DNA from 2 places in the Salibacterium sp. K-3 genome. Region 1 is predicted to be linked to the other one. Evidence: a T-box and tRNA genes for the amino acid it is inferred to sense, from the RefSeq annotation. Region 1 holds a T-box; the other holds one or more tRNA genes.
What was found. The T-box of region 1 lies ahead of tyrS (tyrosine--tRNA ligase). A T-box ahead of a tRNA ligase gene usually reads a tRNA of that ligase, here a tRNA-Tyr.
Positions count from the first base shown of each region.

Region 2: it has a tRNA-Tyr gene. The T-box ahead of tyrS (tyrosine--tRNA ligase) is inferred to sense a tRNA for this amino acid. The anticodon was not compared.

Region 1 is NZ_JBSVZE010000001.1:1,081,141-1,087,702, forward strand. It holds gene acsA (acetate--CoA ligase) at 1-1,024, shown strand, start outside; gene ACW9JV_RS05230 (transglycosylase domain-containing protein) at 1,050-4,025, opposite strand; T-box leader at 4,163-4,365, shown strand; gene tyrS (tyrosine--tRNA ligase) at 4,416-5,693, shown strand; gene rpsD (30S ribosomal protein S4) at 5,957-6,559, opposite strand.
Region 2 is NZ_JBSVZE010000003.1:574,848-581,409, reverse strand. It holds gene ACW9JV_RS18345 (cytochrome ubiquinol oxidase subunit I) at 1-74, opposite strand, end outside; gene ACW9JV_RS18340 (alpha/beta fold hydrolase) at 372-1,148, shown strand; gene ACW9JV_RS18335 (Mur ligase family protein) at 1,145-2,731, shown strand; gene ACW9JV_RS18330 (D-alanine--D-alanine ligase family protein) at 2,753-3,964, shown strand; tRNA gene ACW9JV_RS18325 (tRNA-Glu) at 4,052-4,126, shown strand; tRNA gene ACW9JV_RS18320 (tRNA-Tyr) at 4,191-4,275, shown strand; tRNA gene ACW9JV_RS18315 (tRNA-Lys) at 4,383-4,458, shown strand; tRNA gene ACW9JV_RS18310 (tRNA-Gly) at 4,473-4,547, shown strand; tRNA gene ACW9JV_RS18305 (tRNA-Gly) at 4,552-4,625, shown strand; tRNA gene ACW9JV_RS18300 (tRNA-Ala) at 4,637-4,712, shown strand; gene ACW9JV_RS18295 (Spo0E family sporulation regulatory protein-aspartic acid phosphatase) at 4,801-4,980, opposite strand; gene sigW (RNA polymerase sigma factor SigW) at 5,216-5,782, shown strand; gene ACW9JV_RS18285 (zf-HC2 domain-containing protein) at 5,793-6,434, shown strand.

The sequences.
Region 1 (6,562 bases):
TCAGCATTATCAGACGGCCAAGTGGGTGCTGGATCTTCAGGAAGGCGATGTATACTGGTGTACAGCCGACCCGGGCTGGGTAACCGGAACGTCTTATGGTATTTTCGGACCGTGGCTGACCGGGACGACCAATGTTGTACGGGGAGGACGTTTCAGCCCTGAAGACTGGTATGCAACGCTTGAACGTTTTAACGTCTCTGTCTGGTACAGTGCACCGACAGCCTTCCGGATGCTGATGAGCGCTGGTGATGAAATTGTCCAAAAATATGACCTTTCCAGTCTGCGTCATATTCTGAGTGTCGGTGAACCGTTGAATCCGGAGGTTGTCACTTGGGGGGAAAAGGTCTTTAACCTGCGTATTCATGATACTTGGTGGATGACCGAAACCGGCGCGATGATGATTACCAACTATCCATCCATGACCATTAAAGCCGGTTCGATGGGCAAACCTCTCCCGGGTATAAAAGCAGCCATTGTAGATGACCAGGGCAATGAACTTCCGCCGAACCGGATGGGGAATCTGGCTATCGCGAAAGGCTGGCCTTCCATGATGAGATCGATCTGGAACCGCCCGGAGAAGTACGACAGCTATTTTGAGCTGAACGACTGGTATGTCTCCGGAGATTCTGCCTATATGGATGAAGACGGATATTTCTGGTTCCAGGGAAGAATTGATGATGTCATCATGACGGCAGGAGAACGTGTCGGTCCGTTTGAAGTGGAAAGCAAGCTGCTCGAACACCCAGCTGTTGCAGAGGCAGGCGTCATCGGCAAACCGGATCCTGTCCGCGGGGAAATCATCAAAGCCTTTGTAGCACTGCTTGACGGCGAAGAAGCGACGGATGAGCTGAAAGAAGAAATTCGAACTTTCGTGAAGAAGGGACTTTCCGCGCATGCTACACCGCGTGAGCTTGAATTCCGCGACAAACTGCCGAAGACACGGAGCGGTAAGATTATGCGCCGCGTACTGAAAGCATGGGAGCTTGATCTCCCGACAGGCGATTTGTCCACCATGGATGACTAAAAAAAGAAAAAAGGAAGCCGCTGAGTTACTCAGCGGCTTCCTTATTGTCGTCGTCTGTATTTGTATCGTCTCCGCTGGTTCCAGAACTGTCATCTGTTCCGTTTTCACCGCCGCTGCTGCTGTCGTTCGTGTTACCTTCCTGCTCTGATCCTTCAGAGGAACTGCCGTTATCATCCTGCTGATCATTGTTTTCATCATCAGAGGTGTTTTCCTCACCGCTGCCGTCGTTATTAGCGTTATCCCCGCTGTTTTCACTGGATGAATTGTTATCTGTTCCGTCATTATCACTGTCATTTTCTTCACTGCCGTCATCGACAATAACGGAAGGTTCAGTCGTGGCGGACTGGCTCGATTCCCGGCCGCGTGAATCCACAGCTGTCACAAAATAGGCTCCCGTCCCGGTGTTGTAAGATGTGGTGGTATTGCCGCGTACACTTCCGACCAAATCTCCACTGGTGCTGTAAATTCGATAGCCGACAATGTCACTGTCACGGTGCCGGGACCACGAAATGCTGTTTCCGCTGTAAGAGACATTGGCTACTGGAGACGGCGCCCGTCCATTATCCGGTGCTTCCCGTTCAGGGGTTACATTTTCCCATTCATCCGGAAGGTACTCGGATACTTCATCCACGTCAAAATAATCTTCATTAATGGACACGCCGCTTTTCGTAAATGCGGAAGGAGTGGAACTGTATGCCTGATAACGGGACCCATTAATAGTGACGTAAGCTTCCTGCTGCAGGCTGTCATCCGTATCCGTCGGCACGTACTTCTCATTGAAGTAGTCGGTGGTGGTAAAACCGGCTTCCTCGCACTCTGAACTTGGGAGTTTACCGGAAATGCCGCAGATTGTCTGTCTTACGATACCGTCCGGCTGCTGAAATCTGTCATCCAGTCCAAAGATGGAGTCATCATTATCTTCTCTATCTGCCTGATAAGCAGCATTCATGTGATCCGCCCAGATCTGCTGCGTTCGTGCTCCGTAACTTAATCCTTTATAATAGTTTGCGATTTCCTGCGGGGTGTCATAGCCTATCCAAATACCAAAGGTAACATTTGAGTTGAAACCGACAAACCAGGAATCGTAAGTGTCGTCTGTGGTCCCGGTTTTTCCGGCCCAGTCTCCACCAAAGTTCATCATCCCCGGAAGAGCGCTTGCGGTACCGCCGGGTTCGAGAACATCACGCAGTATATCAACGGTCAGAAACGTAGTCTGAGGGGAAAACACTTCATTGATCTCCGGTTCATGCTCATAAATGGTTTCCCCGTCTTTTGTTTCAATCCGCTCAATCATGTAGGAATCATGATACTTTCCGTTGTTGCCGAACGTGGAAAATGCATTTGTATTGGTTTCCACGGTTGTGCCGTATGTCAGTCCACCTATCGCCGCAGAAGGATACGGCTCATTCGGGCCGATATTGTCAAAACCTAAGTCCAACAGCGTCTGCCTCGCTGTTTCTTTATTCAATCTCTCGAATGTGCGGACGGCCGGAGAGTTCCTCGACTCTTTCAGCCCCTCACGGACACTTACAAATCCCTGATAACTGTCTCCGTAGTTTTTGTAGCTGCCATCTCCGTTTTCGTAATCACCAGGGACGTCGGGAAGAATGGTACCGGGCTGGACGAGACCTTGTTCCATCGCCGGCGCATAGTCAAGAAGCGGTTTAATCGTCGAACCGTTCTGCCGGTATGCCTGGGTGGCGTGATTTAAATTATTCTGGTCAAAATTACGTCCTCCGACGAAACTAAGAATCGCGCCGTTCTGGTTGTCGATCATCATGGCGCCGACCTGTTCCTGTTCCACGCCGTCTTCTCCCTGTCTATCCGGGCCATACCAATCAGAATTGGCGGCAGCTTCCTGCATGGCGTCATATATATTCTTTTTCACAGTAACATGAACATTGTAGCCGCCAAGAGCGAGTTCGCTGTCAGCCTGTGCTTTATATTGATTCAACGTTTCCCGGCGTTCTCCCTCTTCCATCTCATCCAGGTTGACACCGGCCTCGTTCATCAGATCCTCCCGGATAATGCGTTCGGCTCTGCGTTGTGTTTCATATGTCAAATAGGGGTAATTTTCGACTACGCTGCCCTGTGGTTCTGCAAGATTTGCTCTAATATCGTAATCGAGAGCCGTTTGGTATTCTTCCTCGGTAATGTACTCATTTTCCCTCATGTTTTCAAGAACAAGCTCCATCCGGTTCAAGCCTTCTTCAAAATCTTCCTTAACCTTTCCTCCCTGTTCAAAAGGGGTGTAGATATAAGGGTTTTTGGGAAGACCGGCAATAAAGGCAGCCTGGGCAGGATTCAATTCCGTCACATCCACCCCGAAAATGCCCTCGGCGGCGGACTGGGCACCTGCGATGTTTCTTCCATCCGAATTACGTCCGAAAGGCACAATGTTTAAATAGGCTTCCAGTATGGAATCCTTGTCAAAATAGTTTTCCATTCGGAGAGCAAGCGCAATTTCTTTTGCTTTACGCTCAAACGAGACTTCATTCGTAAGGATCTGATTTTTAACAATCTGTTGTGTAAGCGTACTTCCGCCTGTCTGGGTGCCGGCATTGGACACTTCCTGATACGTGGCACGCAATAACGCTTTTGGAACGATCCCGTCATGTTCGAAAAAGTATTCGTCTTCAGTGGATATAACAGCATGAATTAAATGATCGGACATTTCTTCCAACGGTCTTTCTTTTCGTTCAAGTCTGGCAGGAATTTCCCCTAGAAATTCACCGTCATTAAAATAAATACCGCTGATTTCCTCATAATTGTAGACCTGGTTTTCAAATTCTTCTTTGCTGTAAGCTTCCTGGTCTTCAACAAGCGACAGAAAATATCCCGCTCCAGCTCCTCCTGCGAAAAGACCGAGGCAGAGGAGCAGTACAAAAGAGATGAGGATGAAATTCCAGAACACATAGGAGGTGATATTCAGCCCCTTGACCAGCGGTTTGTTTTTCCAGGAATCAAAGCGTTGATTCAGTTTTTCAAGAAAATTTTTCATGGTATGATTCCTCCTAAACATCAACGATATTATAGCATACCAAGACAGTGCTTCCTATGGATTTTGGGGATTTTTATCAAACGGCGTTGACAGAGGAAAAAAGAATATGGTAAAAGAAGGATAGTGTTAATATTGAAAAACAGGCTTTGAAGGTATGAAGTACTTTATTCTCCCTGTGGACAGAGAACCGGCGGCTGCTGAAAGCCGGTACAAAGAATGAAAGGAATTACGTGCTGGAGCTTTTTCCATTTTGAATGGAACGGGCATTCCCGTTATAGAACCAAAGGGGAAAGCATCTGCTTTCAACAAGGGTGGTACCGCGATAACAATCGTCCCTTCCGTATGACGGAGGGGACGATTTTTTAATTTATAAAGAAGGAGAAAAGAGATATGGATATTTTTCAGGATTTACAGAACAGAGGTCTGGTTAATCAGGTTACGGATGAAGAGGGGCTGCAGAAGCTCCTTCGAGATAAACAGGTGACGTTATACTGCGGGTTTGATCCGACCGGTGACAGCCTTCACGTCGGCCATCTGCTGACAATTATTACGCTTCGCCGGTTCCAGCTTGCCGGCCATCAACCGCTGGCGCTTGTCGGTGGAGCTACAGGTCTGATTGGTGATCCAAGCGGCAAAAAAGCGGAACGGACATTGAACGAAGAAGATGTCGTGAACATGTACACCGACCGGATCAAAAGTCAGCTCCAGAAATACCTGGATTTTGAAGGCGGCAGAAAAGCGGAAGTTGTGAATAACTATGACTGGATCGGAAGCATGACCGTCACCTCGTTTTTACGGGATGTAGGAAAACACTTCAGCCTGAATTATATGTTATCCAAAGAATCAGTGGACGCAAGAATCCAGACAGGTATTTCGTTTACCGAATTCAGTTATCAGATTCTGCAGTCTCTTGATTTTCACCATCTGCACGAAGAGAAAAACTGCCAGCTGCAGATCGGCGGCAGTGATCAGTGGGGCAATATCACCGCCGGGCTGGAACTGATACGCCGCATGAAAGGCGGCGAGGAAGGAGAACAGCCGGAAGCATACGGTTTCACGATTCCTCTTGTTACGAAAGCCGATGGCGAGAAATTCGGCAAATCCGAAGGCGGCGCTGTCTGGCTTGATCCGGAAAAAACGTCGCCGTATGAGTTTTACCAGTTTCTGATTAATACCGACGACAGAGATGTGATCAAGTTTCTCCATTATTTCACGTTCCTTTCTGAAAGTGAGATCGCCCTCTATGAGCAGGAACTAGAGAATCGGCCGGAGGAGCGCGCCGCACAGCGCCGTCTCGCCGAAGAAGTGACAGCATTCGTACATGGGGAGCAGGCGCTGCAGCAGGCTCAGAATATTACAGAAGCCTTATTTGGAAAAAATGGGGATGTAAAACAGTTGAGTGCACATGAAGTACAGCAAGGTTTCAAGGATGTGCCAAGCCACGTGGTGGAGCAAGAAGAGATCGGGTTGATCGATCTGCTTGTTGAGGCCGGTATTGCGTCGTCGAAAAGACAGGCGCGCGAGGATATTTCCAACGGTGCGGTATATATTAACGGAGACCGCTGCCAGGATCTGGACAAAGTGGTCGGAGTAGAGGATAAAATTGACGATGCCTTTACCGTCATCCGCCGCGGCAAGAAAAAGTACTTTCTCGTTCAATTTGCATAACAAACGAAGCTGCCTCTTCCAAAAGGGCAGCTTCGTTTTTTTACTGCAGCGGTTCCGCCGGTAAACGGTGGTGAACCGCTGATAAATCGATGGAAACCGCCGATAACCAGCGATGAACCGCCGATAAACGCCCGCGTTCCGCCAAAATAATGTCGCAAAAGGTACCGCAGGAGAAAACTAATAATATATAATAAAAAACCCCCGGGATGTTGATCTTCCAACATCCCGGGGGTTTTTGAATGGTATCCCGCAAACTGCAGCGATTAACGGGAATAGAATTCAACGATAAGCGCTTCTGTGATTTCAGACGGAAGCTCGGAACGTTCCGGATAACGGCTGTAAGTGCCTTCTTTCTTATCTTCATCAAAAGTAAGAAATTCCGGTACGAAACTGCTTGCTTCCAGCGCGTCATTGATAACCGAAAGATTCTGGGACTTTTCGCGCACGCTGATCGTCTGTCCCGGCTTGAGACGGTAGGAAGGAACGTCCACCCGTCCGCCGTCTACGGTAATATGACCGTGTGTCACGAGCTGACGGGCACCTTTACGGGTACGGGCCAGTCCGAGACGGTATACAATGTTGTCGAGACGGGATTCGAGAAGAATGAGGAAGTTTTCACCGTGCACACCCGGCAGATTGCCTGCCTGTTTGAATGTGCGGAGAAACTGCTTTTCATTCAGTCCGTACATGTAACGGAGCTTCTGTTTTTCCTGAAGCTGCTCGCCGTATTCGGAAAGCTTCCGACGCTGAGTCGGTCCGTGTTCACCCGGAGGATACGGGCGTTTTTCGAGTTCTTTACCTGTGCCGCTCAGCGAAACGCCGAAACGGCGGGATTTTTTCCAAGTAGGTCCTGTATATCGTGCCATACA
Region 2 (6,562 bases), on a different contig from region 1:
AAAATAATATGAAAGCCGAGGGTCAGACCTGTCAGCATGCGGCTGAACGTGGCTGCATCATATTCCATAAACATGAGGCATTCTCCTCTCTAAGCCTGTCTATATCCTTCCCTTTAAAAAGGGACACTAAAATCTTTATTTCCTTTTGCTGTTCACCTGTTTTATTATGTGAAATATATCACAAATGAAATGCGAAAGAAAGATAGAAGAAGTGACAATCCAAAGAAAAGAGACGATTCTCGTTTACTGTTTGATATGATAAGATATAGTGGTGGTTATGTGTTATATGGGAAAAGAACATAAACTGTAGAACAACTGATTATATATACAATACGGACGGAAGTTATCATAAGAATAGGAGCGTTATAGCTGTGAACATAGATATAGAGGGAGTGAAAGTGGGGTACCACGTTTCCGGCGAAGGAGCGGACGTTGTTCTTCTGCATGGCTGGGGAGCTGACAGGAACGCTTTCGCGCCGGTTCATCAATCCCTGGAAAAGCATTTCAGAGTGTGGTCCCTTGATTTTCCAGGGTTCGGAGACAGTGAGGAGCCCCCGGAACCCTGGGACGTCGGCGATTACACCAGGATGCTCGGGGCCTTTCTGGAGAAGGCACATATTGACCGGCCGACCTTAATCGGACATTCCTTCGGCGGAAGGGTGTCGATCAAGTATGCATCCGCCAACCCGGTGCATAAAGTTATTCTTGTAGACAGCGCCGGTATTAAGCCTAAGAGGAAATGGCAGTATTATGTTAAAGTCTACACGTACAAGGCATTCAAAAAAATACTGGATCTGCCGGTTCTCAACCGGTATAAAGAAAATATTCTCACAAAAGTAAAAGGAAAGCTCGGTTCCACAGACTATAAAAATGTTTCCGGAACGATGCAGCAGACGATGGTCAAAGTCGTCAATGAAGATCTGCGCCATCATCTTCCCAATATACAGGCGCCGACACTGCTTGTATGGGGAGAGAAGGATGAAGCCACTCCGGTGGAAGATGCCCGCCTGATGGAAGGCATGATTCCGGATGCAGGTCTGGCAGTTTTGGAAAACGCAGGTCATTATTCATATCTTGATAAGCGACAGCAGTTTTTGTTGGTAATCGATTCTTTCCTTCAACAAGACAAGGGGGAGAGGAATTCATGACAGGCGTATTCATTCTATTATTTCTCGCAGCCTGGGGCTGGTATACAGCACGGATCGTAAACACAAGCACACATATGCTGCAGCTGAATGCCTACCGGACGGAACGGTACTGGAACTGGACCATGTCTCACACTTCCAGAGCCTTTCCGATACAGAGCTTCCTGCCGGTTCTTGCCTTTCTTCCTTTGATTTTCGGAAATGAAACGGCAGCTTTGACGGCGGGGACTCTTATTTTTGCGCTTGCAGCGTATTTCATGCCGGAAGAGCAGGAAAAAAAGAAACTGGTGTTTACCGCCAGAGTAAAACGTCTTCTGGTCACGAGCGGGGTGCTTTTTGCTTTAACCGCACTGGCAGGCATTATTACAGGAACAGGGGAAGAAAGCAGCATTGGGTGGTTTCTTCTGTTTGTGACGGCTTCGTCGATTCTTGCTTATTTCTATACGCTGGCTGCCAATGTCATCAACTGGCCGATTGAAAAGCAGATCAGCCAGTATTATTACCACGATGCAGAAAAGATCGTTAAGCAGATGAACAACCTGGAAGTGATCGGAGTAACAGGCAGTTACGGGAAAACGAGTACGAAACATATACTCGAAACCGTCCTGTCCTCTGAATTCAATGTATTGATGACCCCCGAAAGCTACAACACGAAAATGGGGGTTACCAAGACAATCCGGACGATGCTCAAGCCCTATCACGAGATCTTTATTGCGGAAATGGGGGCAAAGCAGGAACATGACATCCAGGATATCTGTGAGCTGGTACATCAGAAGTACGGCATTCTGACAGCCGTCGGAGAGCAGCACCTGGAAACGTTTAAGACGCTTGATAATATTAAAAAGACCAAATTCGAATTAATCGAGACGCTGCCGCATGAAGGGACTGCCTTTCTGAACAAAGACGACCAGAATATTATGTCGTACCAGCAGCGCAATCAGTGCCGGACGATGTATTACGGCATTGATGCTGTCGATCTTCATTACAGAGCTGCTGACATTTCCTATTCTTCAAAAGGATCTCAGTTTACGGTCTATAAATACGACGGGACTTCGGTGAAGATTCAGACCAAACTGCTTGGGCGTCATAATATCTACAACATTCTTGCTGCGATTGCGATGGCATCGGAAAAAGGAATTGCTTTTGACAAAATCGCGCGGGCTGTCAAACAGGTTGCCCCTGTGGAACATCGGCTGGAACTGAAAAAACCGTCCGGAAACATTACGATTGTGGACGACAGTTTTAATTCGAATCCGGTAGGTTCCAGAATGGCGCTTGAGGTGCTGGGGCAGATGCCGGAGTACAAGATGCTTGTGACTCCCGGCATGATTGAACTTGGAGAAAAAGAATACGAACTGAATAAGGCATTTGCAGAATATGCTGCAGACGTCTGCGATTTTGTCATACTGGTCGGCAGAAAACAGACGGAGCCGCTGCAGCAGGGACTGCAGGACAAAGGATACCCGGAGGAACAGTACTACGTGGCAGAGAACCTGCAGGATGCATTGAATAAAATGCATGAGAAAGCCGTACAGAAATCGGTGGTACTGCTGGAAAATGATCTGCCGGATACGTTTAACGAGTAATCAGGTGAAGGAGAGCTGTACATGAAAACAAGAGTTGGCGTGTTTTTCGGCGGTGTCTCGGTTGAACATGAAGTGTCCGTCATTTCCGCCCTGCAGGCCGTGCAGGCAATGGATGATTCAAAATATGAAGCGGTCCCCGTCTATATCAGCAAAGACCGCTCTTTTTACACCGGGGAAGAACTGCTTGATATAGAGAACTATAAGGATTTGGACAATCTTCTTGAGACGGCGCAGAAAGTCATGGTGACGAGGTCGGATGACGGGAGCGTCGTACTCCAGAAAGATCCGGTCCCTCGTTTTGGAAAGAAAATTGCTGCGGAGATAGACCTAGCTTTTCCGATTATACACGGCACGTTTGGAGAGGACGGGGTGCTGCAGGGGTATTTTGAACTGCTGAACCTTCCGTATGTCGGCTGTGATGTCCTCTCGTCAGCGGGGGGCATGGATAAAGTAGTGATGAAGCAGATCCTGAGAGATTCCGGGCTCCCCGTACTGGATTACGTTTGGTTTTACAGCAGCCACTGGGTGGAAGACAGCGCGGAAATGATAAAGATGATCGGTGAAAAGTTAGGATTTCCCGTCATTGTTAAACCGGCCAACCTCGGATCCAGTGTCGGCATCAATAAAGCAGAAAATGAACAGGAACTGGAGGAAGCCGTGGAAGAGGCTATGGAATTTTCCGCGAAGTTGCTCGTCGAAACTATGGTCGAAGACATGAAAGAAGTAAATTGTTCTGTCCTTGGAGACTATGAAGAAGTCGAAGCGTCTGAGATAGAAGAAGTCCTGAAATCCGAGGAAATTCTGAGTTATGAAGATAAATATCAGTGTGGAAGCGGGAAAGACGGCGATGCTGCCAAAGGAATGGAAAGTACGGACCGCATTATCCCGGCGGAACTTGAAGAGGATAGGTCCAGAGAAGTCCGGGAATTAGCGAAAGATACATTCCAGATCCTCGGCTGCAGCGGAGTATCCCGTATCGACTTTCTAATTGACCAGGCTCGGGACCGCGTCTACGTTAACGAAATCAATACCATCCCCGGCTCTCTTTCGTTCTATCTATGGGAACCGGCAGGAAAAGATTACAGGACATTAACGGATCAACTCATTCAACTTGCTCTGAAACGCAAACGGGAACGGGAGAAGCTCGTATTTTCCATCGATTCCAATTTGTTCTCCATGCAGAATGCCGGCAGCGGAAAAGGGTCAAAAAATGGAAACGGGCGTTCATCATGAATATAAAAAAAGGACTTGCACCATTTCCGGCGTTTGAGATATAATGTCGTATGTCAGCAGGAGAGGGAACTTTCCTGCCGGCAGTATGGCCCGTTGGTCAAGTGGTTAAGACACCGCCCTTTCACGGCGGTAACACGGGTTCGAATCCCGTACGGGTCACCACTTCCATTTTTATATTGACAACAGATACTTTTTTTGTTTAAATAGAAAGGTGTCTTTGGAAGCGGGAGGGGTAGCGAAGTTGGCCAAACGCGGCGGACTGTAAATCCGCTCCTTCGGGTTCGGCGGTTCGAATCCGTCCCCCTCCACCATTTGTTTACATCGTTGTTTTTTCGGTTATAATGGAGTACAATAGAAAACAGTACTTTGTACATACGCTGGAGTAGCGCCTGTTAACGAAAGAAGTATTAACCCAAAGGAGCCATTAGCTCAGTTGGCAGAGCATCTGACTTTTAATCAGAGGGTCGGAGGTTCGAATCCTCCATGGCTCACCATTTTTCAAAGGAACGCGGAAGTAGTTCAGTGGTAGAACACCACCTTGCCAAGGTGAGGGTCGCGGGTTCGAATCCCGTCTTCCGCTCCATGATGCGGGTGTAGTTTAGTGGTAAAACCTCAGCCTTCCAAGCTGATGTCGTGGGTTCGATTCCCATCACCCGCTCCATTTACATAGCCGGGGCCTTAGCTCAGCCGGGAGAGCGCCTGCTTTGCACGCAGGAGGTCAGCGGTTCGATCCCGCTAGGCTCCACCATTTAATAAAATATGCCAAAGTTCAGCCGGCGGGCTGAGCTTTTTTAATAAAAAAAGTCCGGCTTAGCCGGACCGGGTATTTATACATGTTAATAGGCGGGAGTGACAGGCTTACTGCTGCCGCGGCTGCCGTCATATATGTTTAACAGGTAATCGAGTTCCCTGCTGAGGCGGACGACTTCCTCTGAAAACAGCGGTTGGGTACAGGCCTCTCTGTTCAGCTTTTCTCTCTTTATTTCGATCTCCCGCAGAAGAAGTTGTTCTGACAAGATGGTCACCCCTTGCGCAGTGTATCTTTTATATTATTACCCATTTCCATTGTATTGAAAACAAGGAAAGAAATCTTTTCACAATATCGTCATTTTTTATCCTTTTTTATCCTTGCTCCCGAAATCGTGATATAATTGTACCGGCTGAAAGGAACAAGCATGATCCGCATACTGAAACGAAATACGTTGTGCTCCGTAAATGGAGGTACCCTGTAAATGGGTGGAGGTCGAGAACATGGATGCGGTAGTAAAACGACTCATAAAAGAAATAAAAAAAGAAGGAGATCAGGAAGCATTTGCTGAACTGGTAGACTTATATAAGGATAAAGTGTATCAAATCGCCTACCGGATGACCGGGAATGGATATGAGGCACAGGATATGGCTCAGGAGGCTTTTCTGCGGGCGTACACCAACATCGAAAGCTATGATGAAAACAGGAAATTCTCGACCTGGCTGTTCCGGATAACGACCAACTTGTGTATTGACCGGCTGCGGAAAAAGAAGCCGGACTATTCCCTGGATGCTGAAATAAAGGGAACCGACGGTCTGACCGGGTATTCACAGGTGGCAGCATCCGAGCATCTGCCGGAAGACCAGGTAGTGACGCTGGAGCTGCAGGAATGGGTGCAGCGTGAGATATCCCACCTTCCGGAGAAGTACAGGGCGGCCGTGATACTGCGTTACATAGAGGACTTATCCATTACAGAAATCAGCGACGTCCTGGATCTGCCGGAAAACACGGTGAAAACTCATATTCACAGGGGCCGGGAAGCCTTGCGCAAGAGGCTGGGCAATGCGTGAGGAGGGAGGAATGAAGATGGCCTGCGAAAAACGCTGGGAAACATTACTGAATAAATACTTGGATGGTGAAACAAATAAGGAAGAACGTGTGGAGCTGTTTGAACATCTGGAAACGTGTGAGCATTGTGCTGTACGTTGCCGGGAGCTGAAAAAAGCAGTCATGCTCGTACAGAGTTCCTCCCATATTGAAGCTCCGGCCGGGTTTACGGAGGGTGTGATGAAGAATCTTCCGGACCAGAAAAGGCGCGTGACCTGGAAGAAATGGTCGAGACAGCATCCGTTCGTTGTGGCAGCATCGTTATTTATTATATTGATGGCGTCCAGCCTCTTTTCCGTATGGAATGAACAGGCAGGGGAGGACATCGCCGTCCAGGGCAGCCAGAAAGTAACCATAGATGAAGAGGCCGGAACAGTAACCATCCCCGAAGGAGAAACGGTGGAAGGGGATCTGATGGTACGCAATGCTAAAGTAGAAGTAGAAGGGGAAATCACTGGTAATCTGACTGTTATTAACGGGGAGCAGTATCTGGCTTCCGCCGGTGAGGTGGCTGGTGATATTGAAGAAGTCGACCAGGTGCTGGAATGGATATGGTATCATACCAAACGAATAACACAGGACATTCTTTCATTAGAAGAAAAAGAAAAAGACTAGACTGGAGCTTTTACATTTTTACAAATTTATATGTGAAACGGGAAGGGCACGCCGGCGTCTAACATACCGGGTGTCCTTTTATCAGGAAAAAATCGATGGGGATTCATCAACGAACACCAACAGAAAAT